Regions from separate parts of the Streptomyces sp. NPDC088350 genome, predicted to be linked through region 1. Evidence: riboswitches for the same ligand, from Rfam matches in the RefSeq annotation. Region 1 holds a riboswitch; the other holds the start of a gene.
The links. Region 1 has a riboswitch for cyclic di-AMP ahead of ACIQBL_RS28720 (NlpC/P60 family protein). Riboswitches for the same ligand answer to the same signal wherever they lie in the genome.

Region 1 (5,630 bases):
TGTCGGCCAACTGCTCGGCGTGCGCCGCTGGATCGCCGACCTGCCCCAACCCCAGGTGCTGATGGGGGACTTCAACCTGATCGGCGTGCTGCCCCGGGTCGCGCTCGACGTGACGGGGCGGCGGGGCTGGCGGGGTTCGGCGCGGCGGGCGACCTATCCCTCGCACCGCCCGCTCGTCCAGTTCGACCACATCCTGGCGACGGGGCTCGGCGAGGACGCCGTAGGGACGGCGGGTGCGCCGCGGGCGGCGATCTCGGACCACCGGCCGCTGGTGGTGGAGCTGGCGCTCTGAGTCAGTTCCACAGGGGATAGGTCACGACGTGCGCGAACCTGTCCGGCCTGCCCGCCGTGTACGTCAGGCTGATCTCGCTGTAGTGCCGCACCCGCGGATGCCTCTTCCACGGCTGCGGGGTGTCGAGCCGGACGACGACCGGGTACGAGTGGAACCTGCCCGCCGCGCAGTAGGGCTTGCAGTCGTTCACCACGTTGAAGCCCGTGGCCGTCGCGGAGTTGTCGTTCCAGTACGTCCAACGCAGCGACGTCAGGCGGCTGTTGCCGTCGCCGCAGGCGAGCATGAACTCGGCGGGGCGTACCTGGGGATGCCACAGGCAGTCGACGAGCACCGGGCCCGCGAACTGCCGATGGGCGGCGGGCACCGCGTGCACCGTCGCCGGGGCCGCGGACGACGTGCCCACGGCCGGCGCGAGCAGGGCGGCGGCACAGAGCGTGACGACTCCGACCATGGTGTGTTTGTACATGTCCGCTCCCGGCCGCCCGTTCGTACGCGTCGCTCCGCACCCGCATCGGTGGTGGTCCGTCCGCCGGGGCGCGGTCGTCGTCTCTCGTCTCGTCCGACGCTACGACCGTGCCCGGGGTTCCACCACTCGTAGGGACCAACGACACGGCCCGCCGAGAGTGTCGGGGTGTGCGCGGCCAGGGCCGGGAAAGCCCGGCCCCGAGCGGATCAGGCGGGCCGTACGGCGCCCCGGATGGCGGCCGGACCGGCGTAGAAGATCGACTCCTCGCGTATCGGCGTGCCCGGGCTCGGCGCGTGGATCATCAGGCCGTTGCCGGTGTAGAGGCCGACGTGGTCGATGCTGTCGTAGAAGAAGATCAGGTCGCCGGGGCGGATGTCCGTGAGCGGGACGAGGGCGCCCGCGCCGGACTGTTCCTGGGCGGTGCGCGGGAGCAGGACGCCCGCGGCCTTCCAGGCGGCCTGGGTGAGGCTGGAGCAGTCGTACGCGTCCGGTCCCGCCGCGCCCCACAGGCACGGCCTGCCGATCTGCGCGCGGGCGAACGCGAGCGCCATGCTGGTCTTGCTCTGTGTGCCGGCGTCCGGTGCGGCGGGGACGGCCGTGGTGGTCATCGGGGTCATCGCCGGGGCCGTGGGGAGAGGGATCTCCGGAGCCATGGTCGGAGCGACGGGAAGCGTGAACTCGGGGGCCATCGTCGGAGCGGTCGGGAGGGTGAACTCGGGGGCGACGACCGGGGCTGCCAGGGCCGCCTCGGGTGCGGTCGGCTGCCACTCCTGCTGGGGCGGGCGCCAGTCCGGCTCCGGCGTGGTGTACCAGGCGTCCTGGCCGGTCGGCTGCTGGGGCACCATGGGCATCTGCCCGGTGGACCAGGTCGTCTCGGGGGAGGACCAGGTCGTCTCCGGGGTCGGCCAGGCAGTTTCGGGGGTCGGCCAGGGTGTGTTCGCCGGGTCGGCTTCGGTGCGCGGTGCGGCGATGTACGGGAGCAGCGCCAAGTCCGACGTGAGCGGGTCGAAGACCGGCTCCGGAGCTGTCTGCGGGGCGAGTCGCCGCTGCTCGACCATGGGCGCGGGCGCCAGGTCGAGGGCGGGCACGGGCGGCAGGTCCACGACGGTCGGCTGCGGTGCCTGCTGGGCGGCGGGCAGCGCGGCGACGGGCCGGGTGGCCGACTCGGACATCTGGCTCGTGATGTCCGGGACGGAGGGCCCCGCGGTCAGCTCGGCCACGGCACGGCCGGGCGCCTCAAGAGCACGGCCGGCGCTCTCGGGCTCGGGGCGTCGCTCGGGCCGGGTTTCCGCCGGGCGTCCCTGAGTCCTGCTGGGCGGGAGGGCCGCCGGTACGGTCGGGCCCAGTTGGGCGCGGGCTTGGTCGAACCACTGCTTGGTGACCGCGTCGAGAGCGGGATCGGAAGGCCGGGACGCGGCCGGGCGGGGAGTGGCACGCTGGCGCGGGCCCCCCGACATCTTGCGCGTGGCGTTGTAGTTTCCGGTGGCCGTCTCGGCCCTGTCGTAAAGGGAGTTGATCCGCCGCTGGACTTCTTCGCGGCTGGGTCGGTCGTCCACGGTGGGGCCACTGCCTCCGGTGCGCGTGCCTCGTTCTGCCGGCATGGCAGACGTGCTCCTTCCGTATCGCGCCTACCGGGTTAGCTGTCGGGTTCGGGCGGCGATCACGGAAGGTTTGCCCTACGGCCCTTGCCCTGACGGGCGGTTGGGCCGATTCACCCCAAGTCGGTTGGGTCCCCGGCTCCGGCTGCCGCGAGCGGCGCACCGGACTCGGCGCGAGCCGCGCGGCCCGGCGCCAATCGCCGGAGTAGGTCGTACGGCCTGTCCGTCAACCTAGCCAACGTGTGTGCCTCGTGTGAAGGTTGAAGCGCGATATGTCCGATACGTATTTGTGACCTTTACCTCGTCCTGGGGATGACGAGCACTCATGGGCTGCGGAGCCGGACGCTCCATATGAGGTCGCTATGAATTTCCGGGACGGTTGAACACACCGGCGTCCGTCTCCGTATTGGGTCGGGGGATTTCCATGCCGGGACGATCCGGGCCGACCGATACGCGTAGGAGCAACTTCCGTGGCACGCAACACGCGCAGACGCCCCACAGGCGCACGACGCGCGACGATGGCAGCAGTCGCCCTGATGCTCGGCGGCGGAGGACTGGTGGCGGCGAACGTCTACGCGTCGGCGTCGGAAGGCGGTTGGGGCGGTGACTCCTCCCCACAGGCTTCTCCGGACGCGGCGTCGCGTGGCGCGACGATCGACTGCCCGGACATCGGTACCCAGTTGACGACGGTGCCCGACGGGGCGAAGACCGACGTCGACAAGGAACTCGCGCTTCTGGACCAGCAGATAACCGAGGCCTACCAGAAGCTGCGGGACTCGACGGAGGCCATACGCCAGGACGCCTCCTTCGCCGACAACGCGATCATGAATCCCTTGAAGGAGAAGCGGGCCGCGACCATCAGCCGGATCGACGACGCCATCGACCGTGTCGGGGACCGCCCGGAGGGGCTCGACGCGCTCGCCGCCTGCACCCTCATCGCCCCCACGAACGGAGACCAGAACGGCAGCGGCGGCGACCAGAGCGGCAGCGCCGCCCCGACCGGCCAGGGCCAGCAGCAGGGCGGCGGCCAGGGCCAGCAGCAGTCCACCAACGGGCCCGTCGCCTCGGACTACGCGGACATCACCTCCGTGCAGCCCAACGTGAACACCCCGCAGGAACAGGCCGACGCGTCCCGCGGCACGTTCGTCACCGCGTGCGGGGTGAACGAGAACGGTCTGTTCAACTCCGACAACGTGATCGTCGCCCCCGGAGTCACCAACGGCGCCCACCACTTCCACGACTACATCGGCAACCAGTCCAACAACGCCTTCGCCAGCGACCAGGACCTCGCCAACGCCAACACGAGCTGCGAGAACCCCGGCGACAAGTCCACCTACTACTGGCCCGTGCTGCGTCTGCAGAACGGCAAGCAGGAGCGGGACGCCAACTCGCCCGGCGGCGGCACCGAGGGCAACTCCGGTGAGATCGTCACGGCCAAGCAGGTCACGCTGACGTTCGAGGGCAACCCGCAGAGCAAGGTCGTCGCGATGCCGCGCCTCCTGCGGATCATCACCGGCGACGCGAAGGCCTTCGTCAACGGCCCGGCCAACGCCAACGCCTCCTGGAGCTGCACCGGGTTCGAGGACCGGCAGCTCAAGGACAAGTACCCGCTGTGCCCGTCGGGCAGCGACGTGGTGCGCACCTTCAAGTTCCAGAGCTGCTGGGACGGCCGCAACATCGACAGTGCCAACCACCGCACCCACGTGGCCTTCGAGGCCGCCGACGGCACCTGCCCGGACGGCTTCAAGGCCATTCCGCAGCTGGTGCAGCGCATCGTCTACGCCGTCGGCGCGCCGAGCCTCCAGGACGGCGGGAGGACGACCCCGCTGTTCGCGGTGGACTCCTTCCCCGAACAGCAGCACAAGCCCGTCACGGACCACGGCGACTTCATCAACGTCTTCGACGAGGGCCTGATGAACGACATGGTCACCTGCATCAACAGCGGCGAGAAGTGCGGCGCCGGCACGGGCAACGACCCCGGATCGGGCGGCGGTTCGGGATCGGGCGGCGGTTCGGGTGAGCCGCAGGAGTCCCCGACGGCCACAGCCACGGCTACGGCCACTGCTACCGCGACGGCCACTGCTACGGCCTCCGCGTCCGCATCCGCGTCGGACGAGCCCGGCGGGAATGGCGGAAACGCCGGGAACGGCGGCAACAACGGGACCGCCCCCGGCAACACCGGCGACCGGCCCACCGCGGAGCCCACGACAAGCGCCCCGGACACGCGGACCACCGACCCCGGGTCGCTGACCAGCGCTGTGGCGATACCCAAGGCCGACACGAAGACCGGGACGCCCAACGCGACGGAGACCCAGGGCAGTTCGGGCGACAACGCGGGCGGTCAGGTCGGCAGCGCCGTGGCGACGCCGCCCGCCTCGTCCTCGGGCGGGGAGAGCTACGCGGCCGTGGGCCCGAACCAACCGCAGGCGCAGGGCGGGTTGGCTGAGACGGGTGCGAATCTGTGGCCCGCCGCGGCCGGAGCGCTGCTTCTCGTCGCCGGGTTCGTGGTGCTGTACCGAGGCAAGCGCGGTTCGCGCTGACACTGCGCACGTCTGTGACAACGACGGCCCGGCCGCCCGCACTTGGGGGCGGCCGGGCCGTCACACGCTCATCGCGCCCGTGTAGGTTCCTCATGATCATTGACACTGTTTCCTGCGGAAACGCCGAAATCCGGGTCAGATGGGCAACGCCGTTGTCAGCCCAGGCTTCTCAATCTTGGTGTTGAGCACCGCTCCGGCAGTCACCGTGAGTGGTCTGAGGTCCTGCTCGAGCCGGTTGCGACCAGCGTTGCGGCGCTGTCGAAACGATCAAGGAGATCGCGAGCTTCGGTCAGGAATCTCACGCCTGCCGGAGTAGGAGACAGCGGGTTGGTTCGCTCGATCACGCTGAACCCCACGACGCTTTCAATGATCCTGAGCTGCCGGCGGAGGGTGACCTCGGGGACGCTGATTGCCGGTGCGGCAGCCGACAGGCCGGAGTGTCCGGGTATTTGGAGGAGGTTGCGTAGCCACGGCAGGCAGCTCCTCCTATTGCTGAGGCGTCGCATTTCCGGCGAGAGCGCGACGCCGAGGTGGGCGAAGGGGTTCGAACCGAGTCCGTTGGAACGTCGCGGGATGCCCCAAATCCGCAGGAAGCGCGACACGGTGTCTTGATGGAGGCCGAGTTCGTGCGCGATATCTGGGCAGCCGCGCCCCTTCATGGCGTACTCCCCTTCCAGCCACTCTCTGGTTACCATGCCTGGCAGGAGGGGAGGAACTCCGCGCCCTGAACTAGG
Region 2 (5,630 bases), on a different contig from region 1:
CGGCGGCGTCCCAGCGGGGCCGGTCGCCGCTCCCGGGGAGCTCGATGGTGGCCGTGGCGAAACCCTCCGCGGCGGCCTGCCGGGCCCGTGCCACCAGCCGGGGGTACATCCTGCGCAGTCCGAGCGGGGGGTGGCCGAGCAGGATCAGCGGCGCCGGTGAGGAGGAGGATGCGGGCGTCCACAGGATGCCGGGGATCTCGCCGAGGGTGAATTCGCGTGCGAGGACGCCGTCGTCGAGGCGTTGTTCGGAAGTGAAGCGCATGGTCATGCCTTTCGGGAGCGCTCGGAGCGGCGCTCCCGGACGACCTATCGCCCGGCCGTGACCCCGGAGGGGAGCACCCACGTCGATACTGTGTCCACGGGTACCACCTCCTCGTTCTCTCGCACGGCCTCCCGGAAAGTAGCAGCGGTCGCCGTGGCCCGCCAACGGGTTTTCGCGCGCCGGGACGTACGCACGACGTACGTATGTAGAGGGGCCCGTCCGGTACGGACGGGGGTGGCGAATCCGCCGGCGGCCGGGGCCCAGTTCCGCGAATGTGACACTCCCGGTGGGAAGTGTCACATTTTCGGCGACAGCATCCAGGACCCCCGGCACGCACTCACGGTGACCCGGATCGCCGAGGCGGAATCGGCCCACGGCATCCGATGCGGAGGAGCCCCTCCATGTACCGGAGGAGCACTTCCGCCCGCTGCATAAAGTCGGGCCATGCACCACGACGAGCCCCGCGCCGCCCCCGAACTCTTCACCTGGGAGTTCGCCACCGACCCCTACCCCGCCTACGCCTGGCTCCGCGAGCACGACCCCGTGCACAGGACGCGGCTCCCCAGCGGGGTCGAGGCCTGGCTGGTCACCCGGCACGCCGACGCCAAGCAGGCCCTCGCCGACCCGCGCCTCTCCAAGAACCCCGCGCACCACGACGAACCGGCGCACGCCAAGGGCAAGACCGGTATCCCGGGCGAACGCAAGGCCGAGTTGATGACGCATCTGCTCAACATCGACCCGCCGGACCACACCCGCCTGCGCCGGCTGGTCAGCAAGGCGTTCACGCCCCGCCGGGTGGCCGAATTCGCCCCGCGCGTGCAGGAGTTGACGAACGACCTCATCGACCGCTTCGCGCGGACCGGTTCCGCCGACCTCATCCACGACTTCGCCTTCCCGCTCCCCATCTACGCCATCTGCGACCTGCTCGGCGTCCCCCGCGAGGACCAGGACGACTTCCGCGACTGGGCGGGCATGATGCTGCGACATACAAAAGCAGGCCACGGCGGCGGACCGCGGGGCGGGGTCGCCCGGTCCGTGAAGAAGATGCGCGACTATCTCGCCGACCTCATCCACCGCAAGCGCGAGGCCCTCCCCGACAGCCCGGAACCCCTCCCCGGCGAGGACCTCATCTCCGGCCTCATCCGCGCCTCCGACCACGGCGAACACCTCACCGAGAACGAGGCCGCCGCCATGGCCTTCATCCTGCTCTTCGCCGGGTTCGAGACGACCGTCAACCTCATCGGCAACGGCACCTACGCCCTCCTCACCCACCCCGAGCAGCGCGCCCGCCTCCAGAAGTCCCTGGCCGCCGGCGAACACGGCCTCCTCGAAACCGGCGTCGAGGAACTCCTGCGCTACGACGGCCCGGTGGAGCTGGCGACCTGGCGCTTCGCCACCCGCCCCCTCACCCTCGGCGGACAGGACATCGCGGCCGGCGACCCCGTACTCGTCGTCCTGGCCGCCGCGGACCGCGATCCGGAACGGTTCGCCGATCCCGACGTCCTCGATCTGGGACGGCGTGACAATCAACACCTCGGCTACGGCCACGGCATCCACTACTGCCTCGGCGCCCCGCTCGCCCGCCTGGAGGGCCAGACCGCGCTCGCCACCCTCCTCACCCGCCTCCCCGACCTCCAACTCGCCGCGGACCCGGCCGACTTGCGCTGGCGCGGCGGGCTCATCATGCGCGGACTGCGCACCCTGCCCGTGGAGTTCACCCCCGAGCGGGCACTCCGCCCCGGTGAACCCGAACCTGAACCCGCAATCCCACCCCGTAAACCCGAAGATGACACTTCCTCAACTCTGTGATCTTCACGTGATCTACGTGGCATTGACTTGTGACAAGTGATCGAGTGCGGCTACGTTCACGTACCAGCGCGGCGCCCCGCACCACCCGCCGCGCGGTCCCCCCGCCGTCACGCGAAAGGCCTCCGCATGCTCTCCGGGAACGGTCGTCACCGTCGCCCCCGTCAGGCTCCGGCACTCCTCGTCGCGGCCGGCGTCACCGGCTCCGCCATCGCCATCCCGCTCCTCGGCGCCGCCGCCGCGAACGCCGCCGACGGCACCACCTGGGACAAGGTGGCCCAGTGCGAGAGCGGCGGCTCGTGGAGCGAGAACAGTGGCAACGGCTACTACGGCGGCCTGCAACTGTCCCAGGACGACTGGAGCAAGTACGGCGGCCTCGACTACGCCCCGAGCGCCGACCTGGCCAGCCGCTCCCAGCAGATAGCCGTCGCCGAGAAGATCCTCGACGACCGGGGCACCTCGCCCTGGATGACCTGCTCCCTGCTCTCCGGTCTCACCACGACCTCGGGTTCGACGAACGTCGACACGGGCGTCGCGAGCGACTCGCCGTCGACCGGCACGACGGACTCCTCCGGCTCGACGGACTCCTCCGGCTCGACGGACTCCTCCCCTTCCTCGGCGTCCTCCGGACTGTCCGACTCCAGCAACACGGACTCGACTTCGTCCGATACGTCCGACTCCTCCACCGGCGACCCGTCGAGCAGCCCCTCGCCCGCCGCGACGAAGGACTCCGCGAGCTCCGCCAAGTCCGACAAGTCCGCCGCCCCTTCCGTGAGCGACGACTCGGCGACCGCATCTCCGAAACTCGATGAATCGGACAACTCGGCGCAGGCGGCGGGCAAGTGGAGCCTCGTCGACACCGGTGCGCTCGGGAGTGGGTCGAGCGCAGGCAAGCACCGCGGAGCCGGTGCCGAGGAAGGCGTCACGGCGCAGACGTACACGGTCCGCGCCGGTGACTCCCTCGCGTCCATCGCCGACTCCCTTGGCTACGACGGCGGATGGCGTGCGCTCTACGCCGAGAACAAAAAGGTGATAGGCGCCGATCCGACCCGGATCGCCGCCGGTCAGACCTTGGACGTCGGTACGGAAACGGGCGAAAAGTAGCAGGAGGGCAGCGGGAGTTCACGTCACGCTTCGCGTCGAATGTCCGGTTTGATCAAAGTGTGGGATGAGTCTCAGAAGCCCTGATCGTCTTTGAAATTCCGCCGATTCCGTGTCTACGGTCAAGGCCGCTCGTCACCACGAGCCCCGGCTGCCGCACACGCCGAGTCCTGCCAGCGGCCTCCGGGAACATTCGTCGCGTCAAGCGCCGTAGGCAGGAGCGGGGGACCCAAGGTAAGCGCCGGGCCCGGGAGTCGAGAGACACCGGAACCGGCTTGGGGTTAAGCCGCGCACCGAGAGGTGTGCGGCCGGGCAACTCACACGGCCCGAACCCGACAGCTCACCTCGTAGGCGTCGGTGAGGGGATTGGGATTTTCCATGCTGTTTTCCAGCAAGGGCAAGCACCGCCGTCCGTCCAAGGCCACTCGCGTCGCCACGCTCGCCGGCGTGACCGGCGTCGCCATCGCCGCCCCGCTCATGGCGGCCAGTGGCGCCTCCGCCGCCACCGCGTCCGAGTGGGACACGGTCGCCAGCTGCGAGTCCGGCGGCAACTGGTCCATCAACACCGGCAACGGCTACTACGGCGGCCTGCAGTTCTCCGCCTCGACGTGGGCCGCGTACGGCGGCACCGCCTACGCCTCCACCGCGAACCAGGCCTCCAAGTCCCAGCAGATCGCCGTCGCCGAGAAGGTTCTCGCGGCCCAGGGCAAGGGCGCCTGGCCCACCTGCGGCACCGGCCTCTCCAGCGCCACCTACTCGGGCGGCAGCTCCTCGAGCGGCAACAGCTCGTCGAGCGGCAGCTCCTCCAGTGGCAGCACCAGCACCCGCTCGACGGACACGACGGCCTCCCGCTCCGCCGAGCGCCCGGCCGCCAAGAAGACCGTCACCACCCCGACCGGCAAGAAGGTCAAGAAGGGTGACGGCGAGTACAAGGTCGTCAAGGGCGACAGCCTCAGCTCCATCGCCGAGAAGCACAAGGTGAAGGGCGGCTGGCAGCAGCTGTTCAAGCTGAACAAGGACATCATCGACGACGCCGACGTCATCTTCCCGGGCCAGCAGCTCCACCTGAAGTGACATACGCGGCTCGTAGCTTAACCACAGCGCCCTCACAGCCGTGGTGTCCACTATGGAGACCTCGTGAGGGTCACCCCCGTCCCCCACGGGCTCCCCGCTCCGGTGCGTGTTCCCCCGTACGCACCGGGGCGGGGCTTTTTTTGTGCCCGCCGGTGATTTTGTGCGCTCTTTGGCGAAGCGCTTTGTTCCGTTCGGAAACAATTTACTCTCGGTTCTGTCCATCAGGCGGCCGACCGGATGGCCAATCGCCCCGAGCCGGTTAGGCTCGTCTCGCAGAGCCGCTGCGGTGTTGCCGTAGCCGCGTCAGATCCCAAGAAGGAGATGCTCGTGCCGTCCATCGACGTCGTCGTAGCCCGGGAAATCCTGGACTCCCGAGGCAACCCCACGGTCGAGGTCGAGGTCGGCCTCGACGACGGCAGCACGGGTCGTGCCGCCGTTCCGTCCGGCGCCTCCACCGGTGCCTTCGAGGCCATCGAGCTGCGTGACGGTGACCCGAACCGCTACGGCGGCAAGGGTGTCGAGAAGGCCGTCCTCGCCGTCATCGAGCAGATCGGCCCGGAGCTCGTCGGCTACGACGCCACCGAGCAGCGTCTGATCGACCAGGCGATGTTCGACCTGGACGCCACCGACAACAAGGGCTCCCTCGGCGCCAACGCCATCCTCGGCGTCTCCCTCGCCGTCGCGCACGCCGCCTCCGAGGCGTCCGACCTCCCCCTCTTCCGCTACCTGGGCGGCCCGAACGCGCACCTGCTGCCCGTTCCGATGATGAACATCCTGAACGGCGGCTCGCACGCCGACTCGAACGTGGACATCCAGGAGTTCATGATCGCCCCGATCGGCGCGGAGTCCTTCTCCGAGGCGCTGCGCTGGGGCGCCGAGGTCTACCACACCCTCAAGAAGGTGCTGAAGACCAAGGGCCTGTCCACCGGCCTCGGCGACGAGGGCGGCTTCGCCCCGAACCTGGAGTCCAACCGCGCCGCCCTCGACCTCATCATCGAGGCCATCAAGCAGGCCGGTTACATCCCCGGCGAGCAGATCGGGCTCGCGCTCGACGTCGCCGCGTCCGAGTTCTACAAGGACGGCAAGTACGAGTTCGAGGGCAAGTCCCGCTCGGCCGCCGAGATGACCGAGTACTACGAGGAGCTCGTCTCCGCGTACCCGCTCGTCTCCATCGAGGACCCGCTGTACGAGGACGACTGGGCCGGCTGGAAGGTCATCACCGACCGCATCGGCGACAAGGTCCAGATCGTCGGCGACGACCTCTTCGTCACCAACCCCGAGCGTCTCGCCCGCGGCATCGAGGAGGGCACCGCCAACGCCCTGCTCGTCAAGGTGAACCAGATCGGCTCGCTGACCGAGACCCTGGACGCCGTCGAGATGGCCCAGC

Region 2: it holds a riboswitch for cyclic di-AMP, as region 1 does, so the genes downstream of both, ACIQBL_RS01110 (transglycosylase family protein) here and ACIQBL_RS28720 (NlpC/P60 family protein) in region 1, are expected to answer to the same signal.

What each region holds. Positions count from the first base shown of each region.
Region 1 covers NZ_JBIVNL010000008.1:227,890-233,519, forward strand. The annotation lists gene ACIQBL_RS28710 (endonuclease/exonuclease/phosphatase family protein) at 1-292, shown strand, start outside; gene ACIQBL_RS28715 (hypothetical protein) at 294-758, opposite strand; gene ACIQBL_RS28720 (NlpC/P60 family protein) at 965-2,359, opposite strand; cyclic di-AMP (ydaO/yuaA leader) riboswitch at 2,368-2,540, opposite strand; gene ACIQBL_RS28725 (DUF1996 domain-containing protein) at 2,875-4,896, shown strand; gene ACIQBL_RS28730 (TniQ family protein) at 5,097-5,630, opposite strand, start outside.
Region 2 covers NZ_JBIVNL010000001.1:237,659-243,288, forward strand. The annotation lists gene ACIQBL_RS01095 (alpha/beta hydrolase) at 1-262, opposite strand, end outside; gene ACIQBL_RS01100 (cytochrome P450) at 707-2,071, shown strand; gene ACIQBL_RS01105 (transglycosylase family protein) at 2,198-3,172, shown strand; cyclic di-AMP (ydaO/yuaA leader) riboswitch at 3,366-3,538, shown strand; gene ACIQBL_RS01110 (transglycosylase family protein) at 3,548-4,243, shown strand; gene eno (phosphopyruvate hydratase) at 4,565-5,630, shown strand, end outside.